3 regions of the Cellulomonas sp. GbtcB1 genome follow, and region 1 is predicted to be linked to each of the others. Evidence: predicted binding sites of a transcription regulator. Region 1 holds the regulator's gene; each other region holds the start of a gene.
What was found. The regulator Rex, encoded in region 1, represses fermentation and respiration genes when NADH is low (regulators of the CRP and FNR family bind a similar motif). The targets are predictions, from matches to a motif close to CTTGTGAANNNNTTCACAAG.

Region 1 (9,835 bases):
TCGAGGCGCATCGAGAACGGCTCGAGCGACGACGCGCTGAACCCGGAGCCGGACTCGAACGTGTCGTAGTCGCTCTGGGTGTTCGCGAACGCGCGGCCCTCGACGATGATCGCCTGGCCCCGGTAGTGCAGCAGCTGGCCGGTCGCGACGGAGACGAGCAGGCCGACCAGCGCCAGGTGGAACACGAGGTTGCCGGTCTCGCGGAGGTACCCGCGCTCGGCGGCGACGCTCCACGTGCCGCGGCCCTCGTCCCGGACGTCGACCCGGAACCGGCGCCACCAGCGCGGACCGCCCAGGGCGGCGGCGGCGCGCTCGGCGACCTCCTGCGGCGCGCCGTCGAGCTCGGCGGACGCCTGGGCGGGGAACCGGTCGAACCGGCGCGGGGCGCGCGGCGGCCGGCCGCGCATCGCCCGCAGGTGGGTGCGGCTGCGCGGCAGGATGCAGCCGACGAGCGACACGAACAGCAGCAGGTAGATCGCGGAGAACCAGACCGACGAGTAGACGCCGAAGAACCCCAGCCGGTCGAGCAGCGGGCCGAGGTCCGGGTGGTCGGTCAGGTAGGTGGCGACCTTGTCGGGGTCCTGGGCGCGCTGCGGGAACACCGTGCCGGGGACGGCCGCGACGGCCAGCAGCATGAGCAGCAGCAGGGCCACGCGCATCGAGGTGAGCTGCCGCCACGCCCAGCGCAGCCAGCCGACGACGCCGAGCGACGGCAGCTGGGGCGACGCGCCCCCGGCGCCGCCGGGCGCGCCGGGGCCGCCGGCCGGGGGCTGCTGCCCGGCGCTGAACACGTCCTCGAGCCCCTCGGGGGTGTACCCGCGGGGCGAGGTCTCGGTGGTCTGGGGGTCGCGCGTCATCTCACACCGCCGGGACGAAGGGCTCGGCGCCGGTGAGCAGGCCCTGGAGCCAGCCCGCCCACGCGGACCAGAGGCCGGTGACCAGCGCGGCACCGAGCAGGAGCAGGAGGCCGCCGCCGACCCGCATCACCGCGAGCCGGTGCCGGGCGAGCCAGTCGAGGGCGCGGCGGCTGCGCTGGAGGCCGAGCGCGACGAGCACGAACGGCAGCCCGAGCCCGACGCAGAACGCGAGCGCGAGCAGCGCGCCGCGGCCGGCGGACCCGCCGTCGAGGGAGAGCAGGAGGATCGCGGCCAGCGTCGGGCCGATGCACGGGGTCCAGCCGATGCCGAAGGTCACGCCGAGCACCGGCGCGCCCCACAGGCCGGCGCGGGGCGCGAGCACCCGGCGGCTGTCCCGCTCCAGGAACGGGACCAGCCCGAGGAACGCCAGGCCCATGACGAGCACGCCGACCCCGAGCACCCGGGACACCGGGTCCTGCCAGCGCAGCAGGAACGAGCCGAGCGACCCGGCGAGCGAGCCGTAGGCGAGGAACACCGCCGTGAAGCCGGCGACGAACAGCAGGACGCCGAGCACGAGCCGGCCGCGGGAGGTGGCGGCCGGGGCCGCCGGGGACTCGTCGGCCGCCGGCCGGGTCAGCGCGGGCTGCGCCGGGAGGGCGCCGGCGAGGTCGAGCGTCGCCGCGCCACCGCCGGCCGCGGCGGCCCGCACGCGCGGCGCCCGGGCGGTCCCCGGCGCGGAGGCGGCGGACATCCCACCGAGGTAGCCGACGTAGGCGGGGACGAGCGGCAGCACGCAGGGCGACGCGAACGACACCAGCCCGGCGAGCAGCGCCACGGGGACCGCCGCGAGCAGCGAGCCCGAGGTGGCCGCGTGCGCGAACGAGTCCCCGACGTCGGCGAGCATCACGCGGAGCCCCCGCCGTCCTCGGCGAGCACCTCGTCGATCAGCGCGCGCAGGGTCGAGCCCTCGGCCAGGCCGACGATGCGCGCGGCCACCTTGCCGTCCCGGTCGAGCACGACCGTCGTCGGCGTGGCCTGGATCGGCACGATGCCCTGCAGCGCCGCGATGGCGTTCTTGTCGCGGTCGTCGATGCTCGGGTACGGCACGTCGAAGGTCTGCTGGAACGGCTCGGCCGCCCCGGCGTCGTCGACCCCGTTGATGCCGAGGAGGTGCACGCCGGAGTCCGCGTACTCGTGCGCGATGTCGACGAGGTCGGGCGCCTCCTCCCGGCACGGCGGGCACGCCGCGTACCAGGTGTTCAGCACGACGACGTCGCCCCGCCAGTCGGCGATGTCCACGGCCTCCCCCGCGTAGTCCGTGCCGGCGACCTCGACGGGGCCCTGCCGGTCGGCGACCGCCCACTGGGTGAACGACCCGTCGCCCGAGACGTAGCCCTGGTCGGCCACGTCGGTGTCCGAGCCCGTGCCGTCGCCCCCGCCGGAGCACGCGGCGAGCGCGAGGGCGGCGCCGAGCGCGACGACGCCCGCGGCGGCGCGACGGGCGCGGCTGCGGGTCGTCATGCGCCCGCCACCGCCGAGGCGCCGGGCAGCAGGTCGGCCGCGGGCTCGGTGTAGCCGATGCGCACCAGGCGGTCGTCCTCGTACGTCAGGGAGGTCAGCGACGCGAGCGAGCACTGCCGGCGGCGCGGGTCGTGCCACAGCCGGCGGTCCTCCAGCGCGAGCCGGGTGACCCAGATCGGCAGCTGGTGGCTGACGAGCACGGCCTCGTGACCGCGCGCGGCGTCGCGGGCGCGCTCGACGACGGCGAGCATCCGGCCGACCTGCTGCCGGTACGGCTCGCCCCAGGACGGCCGGAACGGGTTGACCAGCAGCGGCCAGTGCCGGGGGTGCCGCAGCGAGCCGTCGCCGACGCCGAACGTCAGGCCCTGGAACCTGTTCTCGGCCTCGAGCAGGCGCTCGTCGGTGGTGACGGGCAGGCCGAGCGCCTCGGCGATCGGGGCGACCGTCTCCTGGGCGCGCGTCAGCGGCGACGCGAACAGGGCGGTGACGTCGCGGCGCGGCCCGTCGAGCGTGCCGGCCAGGTGCGCGGCGACGCGCTCGGCCATCTCCCGGCCCCGCTCGGACAGGTGGTACCCGTCGAGCCGTCCGTAGAGCACGCCCTCGGGGTTGTGCACCTCGCCGTGCCGCATGAGGTGGATGGTGGTGGCGACCATGGGGTCAGTCTCGCAAACCCGGCTGGGTGGTCGGACCGTGCCGGGGCGCGGGGACCCGCCGGATCAGCGTCCGGCGGCCTCCGCGTCGGCCTCGACCTGGGCGCAGCCGGCCTGCAGCGCGGCGCCGACCGCGGCCATCGCGTCGCCCAGGGCCTGCATCTGGACCGGCGAGAGCACGTCGACGAGGTGCGCGCGCACGGACTCGACGTGCGAGGGCGCGGCGTCCACGAGCCGGCGCCAGCCGGTCTCGGTCATGGTGCAGTTCACACCGCGGGCGTCCTCCAGGCAGGGGGCGCGCTCGACCAGGCCGGCGGCCTCCATGCGGCGGACGGTGTGCGTGAGGCGGCTCCGGGAGTGCGCGAGCTCGCCGGCGAGCTCCGACATGCGGAGCGTGCGCTGCGGCGCCTCGGACAGCCGGACCAGCACCTCGTACTCGCCGAGCGACAGGCCGGAGTCCTGCTCCAGCTCGTGCGCGAGCACGTCGAGCAGCCGGGCCGTGCCGTCCCGGTACGCGCGCCAGGCGCGCTGCTCGTCCGCCGTCAGCCAGCGGACGTCGTCGTGCTCCCGCGGCGCCCTGGTGGTCGCGCTCCCGGTGGTCGTGGTGCTCATCGCCGTCCTCCTCCCGCGCCGGCCTGTGACGTCGGTGGCTGATCGTCCCACAGGCCTTGCGCAGCAGGCTCCACTGTAGTAGAAATCTCAACTAACCGCAGTTGATGCTTCAACCAATACTTCGCAGGAGGCACCATGTCGACCACGACGCTCCCCACCGCCCTCACCGCCGGCACCTGGGCGATCGACCCCTCGCACACCGAGGCGTCCTTCACCGTCCGCCACGCGGGCATCTCCAAGGTCCGCGGCACCGTCGCGGTGACCTCCGGCACCATCACCGTCGCCGAGGACCTCACGCTGTCCGGCGTGACCGCCTCGCTCGACCCGTCGACCATCGCCACCGGCGACGCGAACCGCGACGGCCACCTCAAGGGCTCGACCGACTTCTTCGACCTGGAGAAGTTCGGCGAGTGGACCTTCGCCTCGACCTCGGTCGCCGCGGACGGCGAGGACTACGTCGTGACCGGCGAGCTCACCATCAACGGCGTGACCAAGACGGTCGAGCTGGCCACCGAGTTCGGCGGCGCGGCCACCGACCCGTTCGGCAACCAGCGCGCGGGCTTCTCCGCCTCGGTGACCATCTCCCGCAAGGAGTTCGGCATCACCTGGAACGCGGCCCTCGAGGCCGGCGGCGTCCTGGTGTCCGACAAGGTCGTCATCAACCTCGAGGTCTCGGCCATCAAGCAGGCCTGAGCCTCCGCACGACCCCGCCGCCCCCGGCTGCGCCCCGCGCGCACGCCGGGGGCGGCGCACGTGAGGGCCTGGTCGACCGCGTACCCCTGCCGCGGTCGACCGGGCCCTCTCGTGCGTCGGCGGCCGCCGCGACCGGGTAGCCGACGCGTCGACCGAGTACCCGCCGACTACTCGCTCGACGCGTCGGCTGCTCGCTCGGCGGAGGCGGGCGCGGGCGCGGTCAGTCGGCGGCGGGGACCGGCTCGGGCTCGGCGGCCGGGGCCTCGGCCGGCGCGGACGCGGCGCCCGAGCGCTGGCGCGCGTGGAAGCCCAGGATCTGCAGCTCCGACCCGAGGTCGACCTCGCGGACGTCCACCCCGTCGGGCACCCGGACCGTGCGCGGCGCGAAGTTCAGCACCCCGGTCACGCCCGCGGCGACCAGCCGGTCCGTAGTGGGCTGCGCGGCGGACGCGGGCGTCGCGACGATCGCCACGCTCGCCTCCTGCTCCTCGACCGCCCGCTCCAGGCCGTCGACGTGCTGCACGACGTGCCCGCCGACCTCCGTGCCGACCAGCTCCGGGTCGGTGTCGAACAGGCCGACCAGCACGAACCCGCGGTCCGCGAAGCCCGAGTAGGTGGCGAGGGCGTGCCCCAGGTTGCCGATGCCGACGATGACGACGCGGCGCTCCTCGGTCATGCCGAGCGCCTGCGCGATCTGCCGCCGCAGGTGGTCGACCTCGTACCCGACGCCGCGCCGCCCACCCGCGCCCAGGTACGACAGGTCCTTGCGCAGCTGCGCGGGGGACGCCCCGACGAGCTCGGCGAGCTGGTCGGACGACGTGGTGGTCACGCCCTCCGACGCGAGGCCGCCGAGGGAGCGCAGGTATCCCGGCAGGCGGGCGACGGTGGTCGGCGGCAGGGCTCGCACGGCGACAGCCTAGGCCTGCGGGGCCGCCGCGAGGGCGTCGACGAGCCGGTGGCGGTCGATCTGCCAGTAGCCGACCCGCACGCCGTCGACCTCGACGACCGGCAGCAGCTCGCCGTAGGCCGCCGCGAGCGGTCGCCCGTCGCGCGCCGTGCCGCCCGCGTCGACGTCCACCTCGGCCCAGGACGCGCCGCGCTCGGCGGCCACCTCGGCCACGAGGTCGCGGGCGGCGTCGCAGAGGTGGCAGCCCGCGCGGGAGTAGAGGACGACGCGGGGCGGGGTCTCGGCTGGCGGGGTCGGCACGGCACGAGCCTAGGTCCGTGACTACAGTGGCGGCGTGCCCGAGCCCACCGAGCCCCTGACCGGCGCGCCCGCGCCGACGGCGCCGACGGGGCGCGTGGCCGCGTTCTTCGACGTGGACAACACGATCATCCGCGGCGCGAGCTCGTTCCACCTCGCCGTCGGCCTCTACCGCCGCGCCTTCTTCCAGCGCTCGGACATCGTCCGGTTCGCGGTGCACCAGATCCGCTACCTGACGTTCGGCGAGAACCGGCAGCAGATCGACGAGGTCCGCCAGCGCGCGCTCGAGATCATGCACGGCCGCTCGGTCGCCGAGGTCGTGGCGATCGCCGAGGACATCTACGACGAGGTGCTCGCGCTCCGGATCTTCCCGGGCACGCAGCGGCTGCTGGACCAGCACCTGCGCGCCGGCCACGAGGTCTGGCTGGTCACGGCCACCCCGGTCGAGATCGCCGACATCATCGCCCGCCGGCTCGGCGCGACCGGCGCCCTCGGCACGATCGCGGAGCACAAGGACGGCTTCTACACCGGCCGGCTCGTCGGGGACCTGCTGCACGGCCGCGCGAAGGCCGAGGCGGTCCGGGCGCTGGCCGAGCGCGAGGGCCTCGACCTGGAGCGGTCGTTCGCCTACGGCGACTCCACCAACGACGTGCCGATCCTGTCCGAGGTCGGCTTCCCGTGCGCCATCAACCCGGACGGCCGGCTGCGTAAGCACGCCGCCGAGGTCGGCTGGCCGATGCGGGAGTTCCGCGGCCGCCGCAACGCCACCCGCCGCGGGGTCGACGCCGCGACGGTCGCGGGCTCGGTGTGGGTGCTCGGGCTGGTGGTGCGGACCGCGCGGCGCGCGATCCGGGCCCGCTGGGGCGCGCGGTGACCACGGCCGGGACCGCCGGGGCGCCGGACGCGCCCGCGACCGCCGCCCCGGTGGTCCGCCGCGCCCGCGCCGACGAGGCCGCCCCGCTCGCCGACCTGGCCGCCGCCACGTTCCCGCTGGCCTGCCCGCCGTCGTCCACGCCCGAGGACCACGCCGCGTTCATCGCCGCGCACCTCACCCCCGAGCACTTCGCGGCCTACCTGGCCGATCCGACGCGCGACCTGCTGGTCGCCGACGCCGACGACGAGCTGGTCGGCTACACGATGCTGGTCGCGGGCGAGCCGTACGCCGCCGAGGTCGCCGCGGTCGTGCCGCTGCGCCCGACGGTCGAGCTGAGCAAGTGCTACGTGCTGCCCGGCCGGCACGGCGGCGGGGTGGCCGGCGCGCTCATGGCCGCGAGCCTCGACGCCGCCCGCGCCCGGGAGGCCGCCGGGGTGTGGCTGGGCGTCAACGGCGAGAACCTGCGAGCCCAGGCGTTCTACCGGCGCTCGGGGTTCGAGGTCGTCGGCGAGCGCACGTTCCAGGTCGGCGACCAGCGGCACCACGACCTGGTCCTGCACCAGGCCCTCTAGCCCGCCTGCTCCTCCGCGGTCGTCAGCACCGGCCAGCCCTCGGCGTCCCACGCGATCTCGCGCAGCCCGAGGGTCGGCGTCCCGCCCGTGGCCGCGTCGTAGTAGTGGTACGCCAGCACGCCGCGCGACGCCGACTGCCCGCCCGGGCCGACCCGGTCCCCGGCGGTCTCCAGCAGCACGTCCCCGCCGTCGAGCAGCAGGTCCGTGCCGTCGCGCGTGACGTACGGCCCGGTGACGTCCCGCGACCGCCCGACCGCGACCTTGTACGTCGAGTCGGTGCCCTGGCAGCACGCGTCCTGGGACACGAGCAGGTAGTACCAGCCGTCGTGCTCGACGACGTACGGGGCCTCGATCGCGTGCGGCGCCGCCAGCCGGCTCGCGAGCCCCACGGGCGACGCCCCCGCCGCCGCCAGCCCGTCCGGCCAGGCCAGCTCGACCACCTGGATCCCCGACCAGTACGACCCGAACAGCATCCAGGGCGTGCCGTCGGCGTCCTCGACGATGCCGGGGTCGATCGCGTTGTAGTCGTCGGCCGGCTCCGACCGCCAGACCTCGCCGCGGTCGACCCAGCCGTAGTCCGGGTCGTCAGGGTCGAGCGTCGGGCTGGTGCGCAGGCCGATGACCGACCGGTTCGAGCCGAAGGTCGACGCGGCGTAGTAGAGGTACCAGGTGCCGTCGTGCTCGACGAGCTCGGGCGCCCAGTAGTTCACGACGCCCGGGACGGCCTCCTGGGCCCACCGCGGCGAGTCGGACGGCCCCCACGCGGTGCCGAGGTACTCCCAGGTCGCGCCGCGGTCGGTGGACCGGCGGACCTGGACGGCGCCGGCGTTCTCCCGCTGGTCGCCGGTCGAGTACACGTACCAGGGGTCGTCGCCGTCGCCGACGACGAGCGCCGGGTCGTGCACGCCGACGTCACCCGCGACCGGGATCTCGGTGGCGGCGGGCGCGCCCGAGCGGGTCGCGACCGCCGCACCCCCGGCCCCCACGAGGGCGACCGCCGCCACCGCCGCCGCGACCAGCAGGCCGCGGCGGCGGGGACGGGGCGCGCGGGCGCCGGCGGCGTCGTCCTCAGGCACCGAGCCGGACGACGTTCCACGACACCGGCGGCACCCGGACGGTGAGCCGTCCGCCGTCGATCGTCGCGGAGTCGTTGTCCCGCGGCAGCACCGCGGTGTCGTCGTCGGCGGTGGCGACCCAGGTGTGGTCCGGGTTCGACAGGCTGGTGGCGCCGAGCACCCGCAGCCCGGGGATCGACCGGGTGTCGACCTCGAGGGTCACGGTCTCCGTGGTCGAGCGGTTGACCGCGAACAGCGCGACGGCGCCGGTCTCCGGGTCCCGGGTGGCCACGGCGTCGACCAGCGGGGCGTCGCCGAACTTCGCGGTCTCGTACGTCGGGGCGTCGATCGCCACCTGCAGCACCTCGCCGGTCGCGTACTGCGAGGCCTGCGCGAACGGGTGGAACGTCGTCTGCCGCCAGACGCGGCCGCCGGGCTCGGTCATGATCGGCGCGATCACGTTGACCAGCTGGGCGAGCGAGGCGGAGTGCACCCGGTCGGTGTGCCGGAGTAGCGAGATGAGCAGGTTGCCCACCACGACGGCGTCGGCGACGTTGTACTTGTCCTCGAGCAGGACCGGCGCGACCGGCCAGTCGTCGCCCGACGGCGGCACCGACTCGGCGCGCTTCTGGTACCAGACGTTCCACTCGTCGAACGAGATGTGGATCCGCTTCGCGAGCTTCTTGTGCGCGCGCACGCCGTCGGCCACCGCGGTCACCGAGTCGATGAAGTGGTCCATGTCGACGGCCGAGGCGAGGAACGACCCGAGGTCGCCGTCCTCCTCGGCGTAGTACGCGTGCGCCGAGATCATGTCGACGTGCTCGTAGGTCTCCGAGAGCACCGTCTGCTCCCACTGGCCGAACGTCGGGATCGGCACGCCGGACGAGCCGCAGGCGACGAGCTCGAGGTCGGGCTGGATCATCCGCATGGCGCGGGCGGTCTCGGCGGCGAGCCGGCCGTACTCGTGCGCGGTCTTGTGCCCGATCTGCCACGGGCCGTCCATCTCGTTGCCCAGGCACCAGAGCTTGATGTCGTACGGCTCGGCGGCGCCATTGGCCCGGCGCTGGTCGGACAGCGCGGTGCCGCCCTTCACGTTGCAGTACTCCAGCAGGTCGAGCGCCTCCTGGACGCCGCGGGTGCCGAGGTTGACGGCCATCATCGCCTCGGTGCCGGAGGCCTTGGTCCAGCGCATGAACTCGTCGACGCCGACGAGGTTCGGCTCGGTGGAGTGCCAGGCCAGGTCGAGCCGGCGGGGGCGCTGGTCGCGCGGGCCGACGCCGTCCTCCCAGCGGTAGCCGGAGACGAAGTTGCCGCCGGGGTAGCGGACCGTCGAGACGCCCAGCTCCTTGGTCAGCCCGATGACGTCGGCGCGGAACCCGTCGGCGTCCGCGGTGGGGTGCTCGGGGTCGTGGATGCCGGTGTAGACGCAGCGGCCGAGGTGCTCGACGAACGCGCCGAACGTCCGGCGCCGGACCGGCCCGACGCGGAACGCCGGGTCGAGGGTGAGGGTGACGGTGGTCATGTGGGGCACAGCTCCTTCGCTGTCCGATCTACATCGTTGTAGGACGATCGTGCCCGCCGGAGCGGGACCCGTCAACCATGGCACCGCAAGGCACCTACTCACCGCACCCCGGCCGTGACCAGACCGTTACTTGACCACCCCGCGTGACCCGTGCCACTCTCTCCAACGTTGTAGTGCAACGATGTAGAACACGAGGTCAGAGCCGCCCTCGCAAGTCCGGTCCGCCACCGACGGCCGACCGGCGCGCGCTCGACCTCGCCCGGTCCACCAGTGGA
Region 2 (9,835 bases), on a different contig from region 1:
CGTCGCTCGCCACCGCGGTCGACGTCGCGCGGCGCGCGGGCAAGACCGTCGTGCGCACCACCGACCGCCCGGGCTTCGTCGTCAACCGGGTGCTGCTGCGGATGCTGGCCGACGTGCTCGGCGCGGTCGAGGAGGGCACACCGGTCGAGGCCGCCGACGCCGCGCTGCGCCCGCTGGGCCTGCCGATGAGCCCGTTCGCGCTGCTGCAGCTCGTCGGCCTGCCGGTGGCCCGGCACGTGCTCGTGACGCTGCACGACGAGCTCGGCGACCGCTACCCCCGGTCGCCCGGACTGGACGCGCTGGTCGAGCAGGGCCGCACCGTCGCCACGCCCGGCCCCGCGGGGCTCCCCGTCGTCGACCCGGCGATCCAGGACGCGTTCGGCGCGCCCACCGCCGCCGGGACGCGTGCCGAGCAGGAGGCCGCCGTCCTCGACCGCGTGGCCCGGGGGCTGGCCGAGGAGATCGGCGCCCTGCTGGACGAAGGCGTCGTGCCGTCGGCGGACCAGGTCGACCTGGCGATGCTGCTCGGCGCCGGCTGGCCCGCGCACCTCGGCGGGATCTGCCCCTGGCTGGACCGCACCGGTTGGTCCGAGCGGGTGCTCGGCCACCGGCTGCTCCCGCCGGGCGTCGCCGACGCGAGCGCGACGGCGGCCTGACACCCGGAGTGCCGGGGGGCAGGTCAGCCGGCGGCGAGGTACCGGTCGAGTGCGTCCCGCACGATCTGGCTGCGGGTGAGGCCCTGCTGCTCGAGGCGTTCGATCGCGGCCTCCTGCGCAGCGCTGATCGTCACGTTCACCCGCGGCGACCGCACCCCGCGCCGCCCCTGGCCTCCGCCGACCCGGGGTCGCCCGACCGAGCGCTCGACCGCACCCACGTCGACACCCGCGGCCTCGAGGACCGACCTGCCGAAGGCGGACGCGTCGGCACCCGTCAGCACCTCGCGGGGCTCGCCCCACGCGGCCGGGTCCGCGGCGAACATCGCCGCGCGGGCCTCGTCGTGCTCGGTCATGCTGCTCACCCCTCCTGGTACCCGACACGCGTACGGGTCGACTCCCGCAGCCGCATCACGTGGAAGATCCACACCCGGTCCGGCGGGCTCACGTCGGCCAGCACCTCCAGGTCGCCGAACCGGCTCGGCCCGATGAACAGCGTGGGCGCCACCGGTCCGACACGAGGTTCGCCGAACTCGCGGACCACGACACGGGCGTGCGCCATGGCGTAGAGCGCCTCGTCGTGCGGGATCCCGTGCTCGTCGGCGCTCGCCGCCCAGGTCACGCCCACGTCACTGTCGCATCCCGGTGGACATTGTGTCCACCACAAGTGGACACGACGACAAGCAGCGGATGTCGGCGTCCGGCACGTGCACGGCTCAGAACACCGTCAGCCCGCGGTCCCGGAACTGCTGCCGCACCCGTGCCACCAGCTCGGGGCTCGGCGGCTCGGTGTCCTCCAGCTCGTACGCCATGCCGAGGCTCTGCCACTTGTCCCGACCCATCTGGTGGAACGGCAGCACCTCGACTCGGCTGACCGTGGACAGCGAGGCGACGTAGTCGGCGACCGCGTCGACGTTCTCCGGCGCGTCGGTGAGCCCGGGCACCAGCACGAACCGGACCCAGATCTCGGTGCCGCTCGCGGCGACCCGGCGGCCGAAGTCGAGCGTCGGCTGCAGGTCCCGGCCGGTGGTCCTCTTGTACGTCTCCGGGATGCCCGACTTCACGTCGAGCAGCACGAGATCGATGTCCGCGAGCATCGCGTCCGAGCAGTGCGCACCCAGGTAGCCGGAGGTGTCGATCGCGGTGTGCACGCCGAGCTCCTTGGCCCCGCGCAGCAGCCGGGCGACGAACGCGGGCTGCATGAGCGGCTCGCCGCCGGAGATCGTCAGGCCGCCGCCGGTCACGGCGAACACCGGGACGTACCGCTGGATCCGGCGCAGCAGCTCCTCGGCGAGCACGGGCTCGCCGCGGCGCATCTCCATCGTGTCGGGGTTGTGGCAGTACAGGCAGCGCAGCGGGCAGCCGGCCAGGAAGGTCGTGAGCCGGGTGCCGGGGCCGTCGACCGCGGTGACGAGCTCCCAGGAGTGCAGCGATCCCAGCTCGCCGGCGCGCATCTGCGCGAACTTCTCGCTGCGCTCCGCGTCGCTCACCGCGAGCCCCGCGGTGCCGGCCGTCGACCGCTCGTGCGAGCCGCCCGTGACGGGCAGGCCCAGCTCGATGACCGGGGCGCCGACCTCGCCGACGACGGACTGGCTGCTGCTCATGGTCGCGACCTCCTCGCGGGGTCCTGCTGGGTGGTGCGGGTGGTACGGGTCGTGCGGGGCGGGGCCGCCCGGCCCGGGGCTGCTCCCCCGGACCGGGCGGTGGTCCGCCGGTGCGGCGTCAGACGCCGCCGTGGAACGTCCGGGACAGCACGTCGAGCTGCTGCTCGCGGGTGAGCCGCACGAAGTTCACGGCGTAGCCCGACACCCGGATGGTGAGCTGCGGGTAGTTCTCGGGGTGCTCCATGGCGTCCTCGAGGGTGTCCCGGTTCAGCACGTTGACGTTCAGGTGGTAGCCGGACGAGACGTTGTACGCGTCCATGAGGCCCACCAGGTTCGCCACCTGCTCGTCCTTGGTGCGGCCGAGGCCCGAGGGCACGACCGTCGAGGTGAGCGAGATGCCGTCCATCGCCTCGGAGTACGGCAGCTTGGCGACCGACATCGCGGAGGCGAGCATGCCGTGCGAGTCGCGCCCGTTCATCGGGTTGGCGCCCGGGGCGAACGGCTCGCCGGCGCGACGGCCGTCCGGGGTGTTGCCCGTGGCCTTGCCGTAGACGACGTTCGAGGTGATCGTCAGCACCGACTGGGTGTGCAGGGAGTTCCGGTAGGTCTTGTGCTGCCGGATCTTCTCCATGAACGCCTTGGTGATGCCCACGGCGATGTCGTCCGCACGGTCGTCGTCGTTGCCGTACGTCGGGAAGTCGCCCTCGATCACGTAGTCCGTGACCAGGCCGTCCTCGTCGCGCACCGGCGTGACCTTCGCGTACTTGATGGCCGACAGGGAGTCCGCCACGACCGACAGGCCGGCGATGCCGCAGGCCATGGTCCGGAGGATCTGCCGGTCGTGGAGCGCCATCTCGAGCCGCTCGTACGCGTACTTGTCGTGCATGTAGTGCACGCAGTTCAGCGCGTCGACGTAGGTCTCGGCCAGCCAGTCGAGCAGCTTGTCGTACTTCGCCGCCACGTCGTCGTAGTCGAGGACGTCGCCCTCGACCGGTGCGGAGACGGGCGCGACCTGCTTGCCGGACACCTCGTCGCGGCCGCCGTTGATGGCGTACAGCAGAGCCTTGGCGATGTTGACGCGGGCGCCGAAGAACTGCATCTGCTTGCCGACCCGCATCGGGGACACGCAGCAGGCGATCGCCGCGTCGTCGCCCCACGAGGTGCGGATGAGGTCGTCGGACTCGTACTGGATCGCCGAGGTGTCGATCGAGACCTGCGCGCAGTACTTCTTGAAGCCCTCGGGCAGCCGGTTGCTCCACAGCACGGTCAGGTTCGGCTCCGGGGCCGGGCCGATGTTGTACAGCGTCTGCAGGAACCGGAACGACGACTTGGTGACGAGCGGGCGCCCGTCCTCGCCGATGCCGCCGATCGACTCGGTGACCCAGGTGGGGTCGCCGGAGAACAGCTGGTCGTACTCGGGGGTCCGCAGGAACCGGACGATGCGCAGCTTGATGACGAAGTCGTCGATCAGCTCCTGCGCGAACTCCTCGGTGATCGCGCCCGACGCGAGGTCGCGCTGCAGGTACACGTCGAGGAACGTCGAGGTGCGGCCCAGCGACATGGCCGCGCCGTTCTGCTCCTTCACGGCGCCCAGGTAGGCGAAGTACAGCCACTGGACGGCCTCGCGGGCGGTGGTCGCCGGGTTGGAGATGTCGTAGCCGTAGGACGCGGCCATCTGCTTGAGCTCGACGAGCGCGCGGATCTGCTCCGCGTTCTCCTCGCGGTCGCGGATGACGTCCTCGACCGACGGCTCCATGTCCATCTCGTGCCGCTCGAGGCGCTTGGCCTCGATCAGCGCGTCCACGCCGTACAGGGCGACGCGGCGGTAGTCGCCGATGATGCGGCCGCGGCCGTAGGCGTCGGGCAGGCCGGTGATGATGTGCGACGAGCGCGCGGCCCGGACGTTCGGGGGGTAGACGTCGAAGACGCCGTCGTTGTGCGTCTTGCGGTACGTGGTGAAGATCTTGGCGACCTCGGGGTCGACGTCGTAGCCGTAGGTCTCGAGGCTCTTCTCGACCATGCGCCACCCGCCGTTGGGGATCATGGCGCGCTTGAGCGGGGCGTCGGTCTGCAGGCCGACGATCAGCTCGTTGTCCTGGTCGATGTAGCCGGCCGGGTGCGAGACGATCGTCGACGGCGTGTGGTTGTCGATGTCGTAGACGCCCTTGGCCCGCTCGGCCGGGAACATCTCGCTGAGCTTCGCCCAGATGCCGGTGGTGCGCTCCGTGGGGCCGGCGAGGAAGTCGGCCTCGCCGGTGTACGGCGTGTAGTTGCGCTGGATGAAGTCGCGGACGTCGATCCCGTCACACCAGGGTCCGGTGACGAAACCGTCCCAGGCCGGCGCGGTGGCGTCGGACCCGGTCGTGGGTACTGCGGTGGTGGACATCTGAAGCTCCCTCGCTGAGTGCGTCGTACTTGCGACGCTATTCACGAGGTCATGGGATGTCTTGGGACCGAGGTCCCCCGCCCTCGTCAGGGGCGCGGAACGGCCGCGTGACGGTGCTCACGTCCCGGACCCAGGTCCCGTCAGGCGGTCGCGCGGAGCGCCGCGAGCACGTCGCGCGCGAGGTCCGGCGCGGTCAGCCGGAGTCCCGTCAGCAGCTCGTCCCGGCTCGCGTGCTCGAGGTACCGCCGCGGCACCCCGAACGCCTGGACGGGCGTCGGGATGCCCGCGTCCCGCGCCCGCAGCCCGAGCGCCGACCCGACGCCGCCCTCGCGCACGCCGTCCTCGATCGTCACCGCGTGGTCGTGCTCCCCCACGAGCTTCACGAGTGCCGCGGGCACGGGCAGCACCCAGCGCGGGTCCACGACCGTCACCCGCAGGCCGTGCTGCGCCAGCAGCTCGCCGAGCGCCAGGGCGGTGCGGGCCATCGAGCCGACGCCGCACACCAGCACCGACCGCGCGGCGTCGTCGGTCCCCGTGCCCCCGTGCCGCGCGAGCACGTCCACGCCGTCGACGTCGTCGACCGCCGGAAGCGCCTCGGTGAGCGCGCCCTTCGGGTACCGCACCACCGTGGGCGCGTCGTCGACGTCGACCGCCGCGCGCAGCGCCGCCCGCAGCGTGTCCTCGTCGCGCGGCGCGGCCAGCCGCAGGCCCGGGACGACCCCGAGCAGCGCCATGTCCCACATGCCGTTGTGCGACGCGCCGTCGTCGCCGGTGAGCCCGGCGCGGTCCAGGACGAACGTCACCCCGGCGCGGTGCAGGCCCACATCCATCAACACCTGGTCGAAGGCGCGGTTGAGGAACGTCGCGTACACCGCGACCACCGGGTGCAGCCCGGCGAACGCCATGCCCGCCGCCGTCGTCACGGCGTGCTGCTCGGCGATCCCGACGTCGAACGTGCGGGCGGGGAACGCCTCCGCGAACGGCGCGAGCCCGACCGGCTGCAGCATCGCCGCCGTGATCGCCACGACGTCGGGCCGGCGGCGGCCGATCCGGACGATCTCGTCCGCGAACACGCCCGTCCAGCCGAACCGCGACGGCGCGACCGGCAGCCCGGTCTCGGGGTGGATCTGGCCGACCGCGTGGAACCGGTCCGCGACGTCCTGCTCGGCCGGCGAGTACCCGCGGCCCTTCTCCGTGATGACGTGCACGATCACCGGCCCGCCGAACGACCGGGCCCGGCGCAGCGCGAACTCCACCGCCGCCTCGTCGTGCCCGTCGACCGGGCCGACGTACTTCAGGCCGAGGTCCTCGAACATCCCCTGCGGGGCGACGACGTCCTTGATGCCCTTCTTCAGGCCGTGCAGCGCGTCGTACGCCACCCGCCCGGGGGGCCCGGAGCGGCGCAGCGCGCGCTTGCCCCAGGACAGCACCGTCTCGTACCCGCGGGTGGTGCGCAGCGCGTCGAGGTGCAGCGCCAGCCCGCCGATCGTCGGCGCGTAGGACCGGCCGTTGTCGTTCACGACGACCACCAGGCGGCGGTCGGTGCCGTCCGCGATGTTGTTGAGCGCCTCCCAGGCCATGCCGCCGGTGAGTGCGCCGTCGCCGACGACCGCCACCACGTGCCGGTCGCCGCGACCGGCCAGGGCGTTCGCCCGCGCGATGCCGTCCGCCCAGGACAGCGCCGTCGACGCGTGCGAGTTCTCGACGACGTCGTGCTCGGACTCGGCCCGGCTGGGGTAGCCCGACAGCCCGCCGCTCTTGCGGAGCCGGCCGAAGTCCTGCCGCCCCGTCAGCAGCTTGTGCACGTAGGACTGGTGGCCGGTGTCGAACACCAGCGTGTCCCGCGGCGACTCGAACACCCGGTGCAGGGCGATCGTCAGCTCGACCACGCCGAGGTTCGGCCCCAGGTGCCCGCCCGTGCGGGACACCTGGTCGACCAGGTAGCCGCGGATCTCCCCCGCCAGCGCCCGGACCTGCCCCGCGGACAGCGCGCGCAGGTCGGCCGGGGACCCGATGCGGTCCAGCAGCCCCATGTCCCACCGCCCGTCGCCGTCGTCCGCGCGGCTCGCGCACGAGAGGCCCCCACCCTACGGGGCGGGGTCGCCCCGGGCGCGGGCGACGTGCCCGCGACCGGCGGGCGGCTCCGGCGCGACCGCCGCGCCGGAGCCGCCCGCGGCCGTCAGGACCGCAGGTGCACCGCCACGTCGGCCTCCGCCTCGACCTGCACCGAGCCGTCCGCGCCGACCCGCACCGCGAGCGGCGCGCCGCCCAGGCGCAGCCCGCGCACGGCCACCGCCCCGAGGGGCGAGGGCACCGGCGGCGCCACGGTCAGCCGGCCGCCGGGCACGTCGGGCGCCAGCCCGAGCGCCGCGCCGAGGACCGACACCGCGGCCGCCGCCGACCACGCCTGCGGGCGGCACGCCGCCGGGTACGGAACGGCGCGCGGCACGGTGCCGCGGGCGTCGCCGCCGTAGAGCTCCGGCAGCCGCTGGTCGAAGTCCTGCGCGGCCGCGAGCAGCCCCTCCGCGAGCGCCGCCGCCTCCCGGGCGTGCCCGGCGCGCGCCAGCCCCTGCACGACGATCGCGGTGTCGTGCGGCCACACGGCGCCGCCGTGGTAGCGCAGCTCCCAGTAGCCGGCCGACTCCGTCGACATCGTGCGCAGGCCGTAGCCCGAGTCCATGTCCGGGCCGACGAGCCGCGCGGCGACCGTCGCCTCCTCCTCGGCGGACAGGATGCCGGTGCCCAGCAGGTGGCCGATGTTCGACGTCACCGTGTCCACGACCCGCTTGTCCGCGTCCAGCGCGATGCCCGGGTAGGCGCCGCGCTCGTCCGAGGTCCAGAACGACGCCCGGAACCGCTCGGCCAGCGCGGCGGCCCAGGCGCGCCACCGGTCCCCGCCCTCGCGGCCGAACGCGTCGAGCAGCGCGGCGCCCGCGACGGCGGCCTCGTGGGCGTACCCCTGCACCTCCGCAAGGGCGATGGGTCCGGTCGCGAGCCCGCCGGCCTTCCACTGCACCGAGTCGCCCGAGTCCTTCCAGCCCTGGTTCGCCAGGCCGGAGCCGGTCTCGTCGGCGTACTCGAGGAACCCGTCGCCGTCCGAGTCGCCGTGGTCGGACATCCAGGCCAGCGCGCGCTCCATGGCGGGCAGCAGCGCCTCGACCTCCTCGGCCGGCATGCCCCAGCGCCACGCGTCGTGCAGCAGGCAGACCCACAGCGGCGTCGCGTCGACCGTGCCGTAGTACACCGGCGGCAGCACGGTGCCCTCGCCGGGCATAGACAGCTCGGCGCGGCGCACCTCGTGCAGGATCTTGCCGGGCTGCTCGGCGGTGGTGGGGTCCACCTTCGTGCCCTGCAGCGTCGCGAGCGTGCGCAGCGTGCCCGCCGCGAGCTCGGTGCCGAGCGGCAGCAGCATCCGCGCCGCCCAGATCGAGTCCCGGCCGAACAGGGTGAAGAACCACGGGGCGCCCGCGGCCAGGAACACGTCGTCCGGCGCGAACCGGGCGCTCAGGCGCAGCGTGCCGAGGTCGGCGAGGGCCTGGTCGAGGAGGGCGGGCAGCCGGCGGTCCGCCGCCTCGACGTCCAGGGGCTGCCACTCGGGCTCCGCGCGGCGGGGCGCCGTCACCGGGCCGGCCGCGTCCGTGACGTCGAGGGTCCAGGCGACCGCGTCCGGCTCCCCGGTCGTCGCCTTCACGTCCCAGGCCAGCCGCACGGTCCCGTCGGCCGCCACGGCGACGTCCGCGCCCGGCGCGGACAGCACCGCCGCCACGTCGGCGTCGGCCTGCCAGCGCGCGCCGTCGGCGGTGCGCTCCGGGGCCGGCGCCGCCTGGACCGCCGCGCCCGACTTGATCCAGTCCATCGGCGTGCCGTCCGGGCGCAGCGCCACCTCGAGGCGCGCCGCCACGGGCTCCGCCGTCGAGCAGGACAGCGTGAGGGTCTCCGTGACCCGGCCCGGGACCACCTCGCGCAGCCGCTCCAGCCGGGCCGTCGGGTCCGCACCGGGGCCGTCGACCGAGCGCGCCAGCAGCACCGTCCGGGCGCGCCCGGGGCCGTCCGCGCCGGACGCGACAGCCTCGGGCGCGGTGCCGCCGACGGTCAACCGGGCGCCGGCCAGCACCCGCACGTCGCCGTGGTAGACGCCCTGGGCGCCGCGTCCGTCCGCCAGGCCGATCTGGCCGTCGGCGTCCGACCACGCCTGCGTCGGGGCGTGGACCGCGACCAGCAGGTCGTGCAGCAGGGGCTGGAGCTCCATGGGTACCTCGTCGTTCGGGAGGGGTGTGCGGTGGTCGGTGGCGGGGCCCGCCGAGACAGGATCGTGACCCGGGGCGGCCCCGCCCGGCTTGACAGGCCCGGGGGCGCTGGCAACTCTAGGGGCAACCGTTTGAGCGTTCCAATCGCAACTTGGAACGATCATATGCACACCGAGCGACGCGAGGGAGCGCCCATGGACGCCACGACGAGGCCCACGCTGGAGAGCGTCGCCCAGCGCGCCGGCGTGTCCCGCCAGACCGTGTCGAACGTGCTCAACGCGCCGCACCTGGTGCGCGCCGACACCACCGACCGGGTCCGCGCCGCCATCGACGCGCTCGGCTACCGGCCGTCCTCGGCCGCGCGCCAGCTGCGCACCGGCCGGTCCCGCGTGCTGGGCCTGCGCCTGGAGCCGGTGCACGACGGCATCAACGGCGCCGTGCTCGACCGGTTCCTGCACGCGCTCACCGAGAGCGCCCAGGCCCGCGGGTACCGGGTCATGCTGTTCACGGCCCCCGACGACGCCGGCGAGATCGCGCAGTACAGCGAGCTGCTCGACACCGCCGACCTCGACGCGTTCGTCCTCACCAGCACCCACCGCGACGACGAGCGGGCCGCCTGGCTCGCGGAGCGGGACGTGCCGTTCGTGACGTTCGGCCGGCCCTGGGGCGACCGTCCCGACGGCGCCGCCGCGCACCCGTGGGTCGACGTCGACGGCGCCGCCGGCACCCGCGCCGCGGTCGCCCACCTGCGCCGGCTCGGCCACGAGCGGATCGCCTACCTCGGCTGGCCCGACGGCTCCGACGTCGGCGAGGACCGCGCCGGCGGCTGGGCCGCCGCGATGGTCGACGCCGGGCACGACGGCTCCCTGCTCCGCCGGCTGCACGCCCGCGTCCCCGACGGCGTCGCCGCCGGCGCCCAGGCGATCGAGCGCGTGCTCGCCGACG
Region 3 (9,835 bases), on a different contig from region 1:
TCGAAGATGAGGCGGATCGCCTGCAGCGCCATGCCGTCGGTGAAGTCGTTCGCGTAGACGGCGACGAACGCCTCGGTGGCGTGGGTCAGGGCGTCGAACCCGGAGTCGGCGGCCAGCGAGCGCGGCATCTTCGAGGTGAGGACCGGGTCGATGATCGCGACCGTCGGCGTCAGCGCGTAGTCCGCCAGCGGGTACTTCTTGCCCGCGTCGGGGTCGGAGATGACGGCGAACGGGGTGACCTCCGCGCCGGTGCCCGAGGTGGTCGGGATGCACACCAGCTTGGCGAGCTCGCCCAGGGTCGGGAACTTGAACGCGCGCTTGCGGACGTCGAAGAACTTCTGCTTGAGGTCGGAGAACACGATCTCCGGGTGCTCGTACAGCAGCCACATGACCTTCGCGGCGTCCATGGGCGACCCGCCGCCGAGCGCGATGATCGTGTCGGGGCGGAAGTGGCGCATCTGCGCGGCGCCCGCCTGGACGGTCTTGACGCTGGGCTCGGGCTCGACCTGGTCGATGATCTGCACGGACACGTTGTTGCCGCGGCGGTGCAGGACGTCCAGGACCCGGTCGACGAAGCCGAGGGTGGTCATCGTGGCGTCGGTGACGATGGTGACGCGCTCGACGTCGGCCATGTCGGACAGGTAGCGGATGGCGTTCGGCTCGAAGTACGTCTTGGCCGGGACCTTGAACCACTGCAAGTTGTTGTTCCTCCGGCCCACGCGCTTGATGTTGACGAGGTTGATCGCCGAGACGTTGTTCGACACCGAGTTGTGGCCGTAGGAGCCGCAGCCCAGGGTCAGCGACGGGATGAAGGCGTTGTAGATGTCGCCGATGCCGCCGAGCGAGGAGGGCGCGTTCGCGATGACGCGGATCGCCTTGACCCGGTTGCCGTACTCCTCGGTGAGCGCCTCGTCCTGGGTGTGGATCGCGGCGGAGTGGCCGAGGCCGTCGAACTCGACCATCTGCTCGGCGAGCTGGATGCCCTGCTCGGTCGAGGTGGCGCGCAGCACGGCGAGGACCGGGCAGAGCTTCTCGCGGGTCAGCGGCTCGTTCGGGCCGACCGAGCCGACCTCGGCCAGGATGATCGAGGTGTCGGCGGGGACGGTGAAGCCGGCCTGCTCGGCGATCCACTGCGGGGACTTGCCGACGACGGTCGGGTTCAGCTTGGCGTCGCCGCAGTTCTTGCCCTTGGCCTCCACCCCGAAGATGAACTTCTCGAGGAGCGCCTTCTCCTTCTTGGTGGCGCGGTACGCGTGCAGCACGGCGAACTCGGCCAGCGCGGCGTCGTAGATCTCGTCGTCCAGGATGACGGCCTGCTCGGAGGCGCAGATCATGCCGTTGTCGAAGGACTTGGACAGCACCACGTCGTTGACGGCCCGCTTGAGCTTGGCGGTCTTCTCGATGTAGGCGGGGACGTTGCCCGCGCCGACGCCGAGGGCCGGCTTGCCGCACGAGTACGCGGCCCGGACCATCGCGTTGCCGCCGGTCGCGAGGATCGTCGAGACGCCCGGGTGGTTCATCAGCAGGCCGGTGGCCTCCATCGAGGGGGTCTCGACCCACTGGATGCAGTGCTCGGGGGCGCCGGCGGCGACCGCGGCGTCCCGCACGACGCGGGCGGCCGCCACGGACGACTTCTGCGCGTTCGGGTGGAACGCGAAGATGATCGGGTTGCGGGTCTTCAGCGCGATGAGCGCCTTGAAGATGGCCGTCGACGTCGGGTTGGTCACCGGGGTCATGGCGCAGATGACGCCGACCGGCTCGGCGATCTCCGTGATGCCGTTGATCTCGTCGCGGGAGATGACGCCCACGGTCTTGAGCGCCGCCATCGAGTTGGTGACGTGCTCGCAGGCGAAGATGTTCTTGACGGCCTTGTCCTCGAAGACGCCGCGGCCGGTCTCCTCGACGGCCAGCTCGGCGAGCTGCCCGTGCTGGTCCAGCGCCGCGACGGCGGCCTTCTTGACCAGGCGGTCCACGTCCTCCTGGGTGAAGCGGGCGTACTCGGCCAGCGCCTTGGTCGCGCCGGCGACCAGCTGGTCGATGGCCGCGGCGGTGTCGGTGCTCGTCGTCGTGGTGGTCACGGGGACTCTCCCGAGGGTGGTGGGTTGGGGTGCGGAGGGCTCCGTCGACCTCACGACCAGAACGGTATCGAGAAAAGTTTCACAAAGTCTGGGACCGGAGTCCCGGGGACCTCGGTCCTGCCTCGGCGGGCGGCCCGCCGGGCCCGGGCGCGGCGCGCGATATGTCACGAAAATGCGCACAAATGCGGATCTGGGATCGATTGCCCGCATTTGCTCTGCTGGTCAGAGCGTTGCTGACATCGAGTCGGAATGTCGGTAACGTGCGGCGCACCCCGCGTCGGCCCCCGCCGTCCGCGACCACCGACCCGCGGCCGGACCCCCGGCCGGCCGCCGCCGAGGAGGCCCCCCGTGCCCACGCTCCAGGACGTCGCCCAGGACCTGATGGACCTCGATGGGGCGATCGCCTTCGCGTTCGTCGACCACACGAACGGGCTCGTGCTCGCGTCCGCCACCTCGGTGCCGTACGACATCGAGCTCGCCGCGGCCGTCGCCACCGAGTTCGTCCGCGCCAAGCTGCGCGCGGTCGAGCAGATGGGCCGCGGCGGGGCGGTCGAGGACATCCTCGTCACGCTGGAGGACGAGCTGCACCTGACGCTGGTGTGCGACCACCCGCGCCTCCAGGGCGTGTTCGGCTACCTCGCCCTCGACCGCCGGCGCGGCAACCTCGCGCTCGCGCGGCGCACGCTGCGCGCGCTCGGCGGGTCCGTCGAGCTCTAGCCGGAGCCGAGGCCGGAGCCGGCGCCGCGCCCCCGAATCGCGTTCGGGGGCGCGGAACGGCGATTGGGGTGGTGCCTCCCGGTGGCAGCGTCGCTCCCGTTCCACCGGACGACGAGGAGTGACGCATGATCAGCATGGAGGAAGCAACGGCCCAGGTGATGGCGCTGGACGGCGCGATCGCGCTCGCGGGCGTCGACTACACGAGCGGCATGACGATCATGTCCACCGTCGTGAAGCCGTTCGACATCGAGCTCGCCGCGGCCGTCGCCACCGAGGTGGTGCGCGCGCAGATGCGCGCGATCGACCAGCTGGGCGGCGGGCAGTCCATCGACGACATCCTCATCTCGCTGTCGGACGAGCTGCACCTCATCACCCTGAGCGACGACCCGCGCTACGCCGGCCTGTTCTCGTACCTGGTGCTCGACCGGCAGCGGGGCAACCTCGCGCTCGCCCGACGGCGGCTGCGCGACCTGACCCAGGCCGGCATCGAGATCGAGAGCTGATCCGGCTCCGCCGACGACCCAGGAGGTGCGCGTGGACGCCGCGCAGGTGCTCGACACCCTCACCCGCGCGCTGCCGCCCGGGGCCGCGGCCTCCTGGCTCGCGCCGGACGGCGCCGCCGCCGCCGGGGTGGCGGCGCCCGAGCCGGGCGTCGCGGCGCTGGTCGCGGCCCTCGCGGCCGCGGTCGCCCGGGACGGGGGCGACCTCGCCGGGGACAGCAGCAGCCTGCTGGTCGAGTCCCCGGCGCGGACGCTGCTCGCGCACCGGCTCGGCGGCCACGGCACGCTCGTGGTCGTGGCGGGGCCGGATCTCAACCTGGCGCTGGTCCGTCGGCTGGTCCGCACGGCGCTCGCGGACGGCGAGCCGCGCGGTGCCGACGACGCCCCCGGCGGGCTCGCCGGGACCGGTGCCGATGCCGTCACGGCGCCCGGCGCCGAGGGTCCGCTGCCCGCCCTGCCGCGCCGCGCGCCGGCCGCCCGGGTCACCGACTTCCGCTACGAGCCGGAGGACGTCGAGGTCCTCCGGCAGCTCCGCGAGGCGCTCACGGGCTGATCCCGCGAGCGCCCCGCGCCGCGCTCAGTCGTGCGAGACCGGGGGCGGCGTGAGCACCGTCGGGTGGTCCGGCACGCTCGCGGTCATCAGGGTGCCGTCGGCGCGGCGGGTGCCCTCGATGTCCCGGACCGTCGGGGTGCCGATCAGCCGCGGCGCGGGCGCCAGCGGCAGCACGACGGGGTCGCCCGCGGTGACCTTGACCGGCTCGCCGCGCACGACCAGGTCCGCGGCGTCGCCCTCCTCGACGGTGAGCCGCAGCTCGGTGTGCCGGACGTCGACGCGCACCCGGCTGCCGCGCAGCGTGAGCCGGAACGTCAGCCCGTCCCAGACCTCTGGCAGCCGCGGGTCGAGGGACACGACGCCCTCGTGGTCCCGCATGCCGCCGAAGCCGCAGGCCAGCGCGCTCCACACGCCGCCGGCCGACGCGACGTGCACGCCGTCCGCCGTGTTGTGGTGCAGGTCGGCCAGGTCCACGTAGAGCGCCGACGTGAAGTAGCGCAGCGCGAGCTCCTGGTACCCGACCTCGGACGCCACGATGGACTGCACGACGCCGGACAGCGTCGAGTCGCCGGTGGTCAGCGGGTCGTAGTAGTCGAAGTCGGCCAGCTTCTCCTCGGCGGTGAACTGGTCGCCCTGCAGGAACAGCGCCAGCACGACGTCCGCCTGCTTGAGCACCTGGAACCGGTAGATCACCAGCGGGTGGTAGTAGAGCAGCAGGGGGCGCTTGGCCGGGTCGGTGTTGGCCAGGTCCCAGAGCTCCTTCTCGAGGAAGTTCGCGTCCTGGGGGTGGATGCCGAGGCGCTCGTCGAACGGGATGTGCATCCGCTCGGCGGCGTGTGCCCACTCGTCCAGCTCGTCCTTGGTCAGGTGCAGCCGGGCGACGAGCGCGGCGTGCTCGGCGGGGTGCTCGTGCGCCAGGCGGTCCACGGCCTCGACGGCACCGCGCAGGTTGGCGCGGGCCATCACGTTGGTGAACAGGTTGTCGTTCACGACGGTCGTGTACTCGTCCGGCCCGGTGACGCCGTGGATGTGGAACGAGGCGTCGCCGTTCGTCCCGCGCCAGAAGCCCAGGTCGGCCCACATGCGCGCGGTCTCCACCAGGATGTCGACGGCCTCGCGGGCGAGGAAGTCGTCGTCGCCGGTCGCCGCGACGTACTGCCGCACGGCGTGCGCGATGTCGGCGTCGATGTGGTACTGCGCGGTGCCGGCCGCGTAGTAGGCGGACGCCTCCTCGCCGTTGATCGTGCGCCAGGGGAACAGCGCGCCGTTCTGGTTCAGCTCGGCGGCGCGGCGGCGCGCGGCGTCGAGCATCGTGTAGCGGAACCGCAGCGCGTTCCGCGCGATCCGCGGCGAGGTGTAGGTCAGGAACGGCAGGACGTAGACCTCGGTGTCCCAGAAGTAGTGCCCGCTGTACCCGGAGCCGGTGAGGCCCTTCGCGGCGATGCCGTTGCCCTCGGCGCGCGCCGTCGCCTGCGCGAGCTGGAACAGGTTCCAGCGGATCGCCTGCTGCAGGTCGGGCTGCCCGGGGACCTCGACGTCGCTGCGCGCCCAGAAGTCGTCGAGCCAGGCGCGCTGGTCGGCGAACAGCCGGTCGACGCCGGCCGCCTCGGCCCGGTCGAGCGTCCGGCGGCAGCGGTCGGCGAGCTCGCGCGCGGGGACGCCGCGGGACGAGTGGTAGGTGACGACCTTGGTGATCCGGACCGTCTGGCCCTGCTTCGCGTCGATCCGGTAGACGTGCTTCGCCAGGTCCTCCTCGACGAGCGACAGCTCCTCGTAGGCGTTGTCCGTCTCGATGGCGTGGTCGGCCGCCACGGCGAGCGTCATGCCGGACGCGGCGGCCCGGTAGGACATGACGTACCGGCCCTCGGAGCCCCAGTGCGTCTTCGGCTCGAGCACCCGCGCGGTCAGCGTCTCGGACTTGCGGGGGTCGAAGCCCTCGCCCATCGCGGCGGCGCGGACGTGGTACTCGTCCTGGCCGTCCTGCCGGTTGAGGATCTGGCTGCTCAGCACGACCGGGGCGTCGGCGTCGAGCATGGTCAGCTCGTAGGTCATGACGGCCAGGTGCCGCTCGGCGAACGACACCATGCGCCGGGTGCGCACCTGGACGCGCTTGCCGGACGGCGTCTGCCAGACCAGGTCGCGGGAGAGCACGCCGTCGCGGAAGTCGAGGCTGCGCTCGTAGGAGTGCAGGTCGGCCACCGTGAGCAGCAGCGGCTCGTCGTCCACGTAGAGCCGCATGATCTTGGCGTCCGGGACGTTGACGATCGTCTGACCGACGCGGGCGAAGCCGTACGCCTCCTCGGCGTGCCGGATCGGCCAGGTCTCGTGGAAGCCGTTGATGAAGGTGCCGTGGCTGTGGCTGTCCCGGCCCTCCTCGACGTTGCCGCGCATGCCGAGGTACCCGTTGCCGACGGCGAACAGGGTCTCGGTCCGGCCCAGGTCGGCGGCGTCGTGGCGCGTCTCGCGCAGCCGCCACTCGTCCTTCGGGAACCGGTTGCGGTCCAGGGGGTCCGGGGTGAACAGGGAGGTGGGGTTCACGGCAGGGTGCTCTCGTGCTCGTCGGTGTCGTCGGTCGGGGTGACGAGCTCCGCGAGGTCGTCCACCACCAGGTCTGCCCCCTGCTCGCGCAGCACGTCGGCGCCCGCGCCGCGGTCCACGCCGATGACGAGCCCGAACGCCCCGGCACGGCCGGAGGCGACGCCGGACTCGGCGTCCTCGACGACGACCGCGCGCTCGCGCGGGACGCCGAGCTGCTCGGCGGCGTACAGGTACGTCGCCGGGTCCGGCTTGCCCGCCAGGCCCTGCGCCGCGGCCACCAGGCCGTCGACGACGAGCGGGAACCGGTCGGTGAGTCCCGCAGCGGCCAGCACGGGCACCGCGTTCCGGCTGCTCGACACCACGGCGACCTTCCGGCCCTGCGCGAGCAGCGCGTCGACCAGGCGCACCGAGCCCGGGTAGGGCGTGACGCCCTCGGTCTCGAGCACCTGGGTGAAGACGGCGTTCTTCCGGTTGCCGAGGCCGCAGACCGTCTCGGTGTCGGGGGAGTCGGCCGGGTCGCCCCAGGGCAGCTCGATCCCGCGGGACGCCAGGAGGGACCGCACGCCCTCGTAGCGGGGCTTGCCGTCGATGTGCGCGAAGTAGTCCGCGTCGGTGTACGGCGCGGCCCCGCGGGCGTCGAGCAGCGGCGCGAACAGCCGCGCCCAGGCGTGCATGTGCACGACGGCGGTGGGGGTGAGGACCCCGTCCAGGTCGAACAGGACGGCGTCGAGGCCGTCGAGGACCGCGGTGGGGCGGTCGGGTGCGGTTGCCACGGTGGAGCTCCCAGGGGCGTGGTGTGCGGGTGCGGGTGGTGCGGGGTCGTGCGTCATGCGGCGGTGGCGCGGGCGCCGGCCGGGCCCGGGGCGGCGTCGAACGGTGCGGGCCCGGCGCTGGACGCCCGGACGACGAGCTCGGGCGGGACCAGCCCGGCCGGGGCCGGCCGGTGCCCGAGGTCGACGCCGAGCCGGTCCAGCACCTGCTCGACGAGGGTCTGCGCCACCAGTCTGATCGGTTGCCGCACGCTCGTCAGCCCGGGGCGCGCGAACGCCGCCAGGTCGGAGTCGTCGTAGCCGGTGATCGCGACGTCCCGGCCGGGCGTGGCGCCGGCGTCCGCGACCGCGGTGAGCGCGCCGAGCGCCAGCGCGTCCGACGCGCAGACCAGCGCGGTCGGGGTGTCGCCGGGTCGCCCGAGCAGGGCGGCGACGGCGGCGGCCGCCGCGTCCGGGTCGTCCGCCGCGGCGGTCGTCTCGGGACCCCGGTCGTCGGCGCCGCCGGGCCCTCGGGGGTCGGGGGCCGCGCCGTCGGTCGCCGCGAGCCAGGCCGCGCGCCGGGCGTCGCCGCCCGCGCCGTCGGCGGGCCAGCCGACGAACCCGATCCGGCGGTGGCCCCGGGAGCGCAGGTGCTCGACCGCGAGCCGCACGCCGAGCGCGCCGTCGACGTCGACCCACGGGTGCGCGGCGTCCGGGTCGCCCCACGGCTGCCCGTGCGCGACGAACGCCGCGCCGCGGTCCGCCAGCCAGGCCGGTCGCGCGTCCCCCGGGTGGGTGTCCGCGACGACCACGGCGTCCACGTCGCCGGCGGCGAGCAGCTCGCCGTAGGCGGCGATCTCCGCGGCGTCGTCCCCGTACGGGGCGTCGAACGCGAGGAACCGGTAGCCGTACGGCCGGGCCGCCGCGACGAGCTCGTGCAGCAGCCGGTCGGGGTGCGCCGCCGTGCGGTGCGCCGTCGACCCGACCCGGATGCCGATGAGGCCGGAGCGGCGCGAGGTCAGGGCCCGGGCGGCGTGGTCCGGCCGGTAGCCGAGCGCGGCCACCGCGCGGCGGACGCGCTCCAGGGTGCCGGGCGACAGCCGGTCCGGGGCGTTCAGCGCGTTCGACACCGTCTGCCGCGAGACCCCGGCGTGCTCCGCGACCGCCCGGATGGTCACCCGCGGTGCGCGCGCGGCAGCCGGGCGTGCCGCCGTGGCGGCGCGCGCAGGGGCTGCGGGCGCGGCGGCGGCGCGCGGGGCGTCGGCGGTGGGCATGCGGCGGTCCTCGTGGCGTCCGTGCGGGGTGGGGTGCGGCTGGGGTGGTGCGGGACCGACGGAGCCACTTTGACCGGTCAAATCCGCGACGATTCTGGTCGCGTCAGGGGCGCGGTGTCAAAGGCCCAGGACGACCCGGACGAACCGGACCCGCGCGGCCTGGCCTGCACGTTCGTGCACTTCGCGACCGCGTGGTCGGTCGCGGCGCCGTGCGCTGCGGGGACGCCCGGCCGGGCGGTCCGCGCGGGGCCGGGCTTGGATGTCGCGCGGCACCGGCGCGCGGCGGTGCCGTGGGCCGGGGTGTGACTAGGGTGACACCCATGACGTGGCTGACGACGCCCGCGCACGCCCGCTGGCTCGAGACCGAGACCGACCGCCTGCTCGCCTTCGGGAAGGCCTCCGCCGCCCCGTCGGGCGGGTTCCTCCGCCTGGACGACGTGGGCCGGCCGCTGCCGGGGCCCGCCGAGCTGTGGATCACCTGCCGGATGACGCACGTGTACGCGCTGGCCCACCTGCTCGGGCGGCCGGGCTCCGCGGCGCTGGTCGACCACGGCCTGGCCGCGCTCGACGGGCTGTTCCGGGACGCCGAGCACGGCGGCTGGTACGCCGAGGTGGACGCCGACGGGACTCCGCGCGACGACGCGAAGGCGGCGTACCCGCACGCGTTCGTCGTGCTCGCGACGTCCTCCGCGGTCGCTGCGGGCCGGCCGGGCGCCCAGGCGCTGCTGCGCGAGGCGCTGGACGTCTCCGAGCGGCGGTTCTGGGACGAGGAGGCCGGCATGGCCGTCGAGTCCTGGGACCGGACGTTCACCGAGCTCGACGGCTACCGCGGCGTCAACGCCAACATGCACACGGTCGAGGCGTACCTCGCCGCGCACGGCGTGACCGGCGAGCGGGTGTGGCTCGACCGCGCCGTGCGGATCCTCACCCGCGTGGTGCACGGCTTCGCGAGGGACAACGCCTGGCGGATCCCCGAGCACTTCGACGCCGGGTGGAACGCGGACCTGGAGTACAACGCCGACTCCCCGGCGCACCCGTTCCGGCCGTACGGCGCGACCGTGGGGCACTGGCTGGAGTGGGCGCGGCTCACCCTGCACGCCCGGGCCTCGCTCACCGCGGCCGGCGACGTCGCCCCCGCCTGGATGGTCGAGGACGCCACGGCGCTGTTCGACGCGTCCGTCCGCGAGGGCTGGTCGGTCGACGGCGCACCCGGGTTCGTCTACACCGTCGACTGGTCCGGGAAGCCGGTCGTGCGCGAGCGGATGCACTGGGTGGCCGCCGAGGGCATCGCCGCGGCCGCCGCCCTGCACGCCGCCACCGGCGAGCAGCGGTTCGACGACTGGTACGCGACCTGGTGGGACTACGCCGCCGAGCACCTGCTCGACCACGAGGGCGGCTCCTGGTGGCACGAGCTCGGCACCGACAA

Region 2: pflB (formate C-acetyltransferase) is a predicted target of Rex. The motif match lies at 4,672-4,691, and genes of this name have one in related genera.
Region 3: adhE (bifunctional acetaldehyde-CoA/alcohol dehydrogenase) is a predicted target of Rex. The motif match lies at 2,145-2,164, and genes of this name have one in related genera.

Annotation. Positions count from the first base shown of each region.
Region 1 is NZ_JAGXJG010000019.1:43,825-53,659, forward strand. Features, by position in the region: gene KVT14_RS09095 (cytochrome c biogenesis protein ResB) at 1-857, opposite strand, end outside; gene KVT14_RS09100 (cytochrome c biogenesis CcdA family protein) at 859-1,761, opposite strand; gene KVT14_RS09105 (TlpA disulfide reductase family protein) at 1,761-2,378, opposite strand; gene KVT14_RS09110 (histidine phosphatase family protein) at 2,375-3,031, opposite strand; gene KVT14_RS09115 (MarR family winged helix-turn-helix transcriptional regulator) at 3,095-3,640, opposite strand; gene KVT14_RS09120 (YceI family protein) at 3,776-4,333, shown strand; gene KVT14_RS09125 (redox-sensing transcriptional repressor Rex) at 4,554-5,240, opposite strand; gene KVT14_RS09130 (glutaredoxin family protein) at 5,250-5,540, opposite strand; gene KVT14_RS09135 (HAD family phosphatase) at 5,575-6,411, shown strand; gene KVT14_RS09140 (GNAT family N-acetyltransferase) at 6,408-6,983, shown strand; gene KVT14_RS09145 (arabinan endo-1,5-alpha-L-arabinosidase) at 6,980-8,059, opposite strand; gene KVT14_RS09150 (alpha-N-arabinofuranosidase) at 8,052-9,560, opposite strand.
Region 2 is NZ_JAGXJG010000038.1:20,822-30,656, forward strand. Features, by position in the region: gene KVT14_RS13705 (3-hydroxyacyl-CoA dehydrogenase NAD-binding domain-containing protein) at 1-656, shown strand, start outside; gene KVT14_RS13710 (CopG family transcriptional regulator) at 680-1,009, opposite strand; gene KVT14_RS13715 (hypothetical protein) at 1,015-1,275, opposite strand; gene pflA (pyruvate formate-lyase-activating protein) at 1,370-2,257, opposite strand; gene pflB (formate C-acetyltransferase) at 2,376-4,643, opposite strand; gene dxs (1-deoxy-D-xylulose-5-phosphate synthase) at 4,784-6,676, opposite strand; gene KVT14_RS13735 (glycogen debranching N-terminal domain-containing protein) at 6,823-8,892, opposite strand; gene KVT14_RS13740 (LacI family DNA-binding transcriptional regulator) at 9,085-9,835, shown strand, end outside.
Region 3 is NZ_JAGXJG010000011.1:44,650-54,484, forward strand. Features, by position in the region: gene adhE (bifunctional acetaldehyde-CoA/alcohol dehydrogenase) at 1-2,078, opposite strand, end outside; gene KVT14_RS06185 (hypothetical protein) at 2,427-2,795, shown strand; gene KVT14_RS06190 (hypothetical protein) at 2,921-3,298, shown strand; gene KVT14_RS06195 (hypothetical protein) at 3,330-3,848, shown strand; gene KVT14_RS06200 (glycosyl hydrolase family 65 protein) at 3,873-6,386, opposite strand; gene KVT14_RS06205 (HAD-IA family hydrolase) at 6,383-7,159, opposite strand; gene KVT14_RS06210 (LacI family DNA-binding transcriptional regulator) at 7,213-8,409, opposite strand; gene KVT14_RS06215 (hypothetical protein) at 8,524-8,715, shown strand; gene KVT14_RS06220 (AGE family epimerase/isomerase) at 8,730-9,835, shown strand, end outside.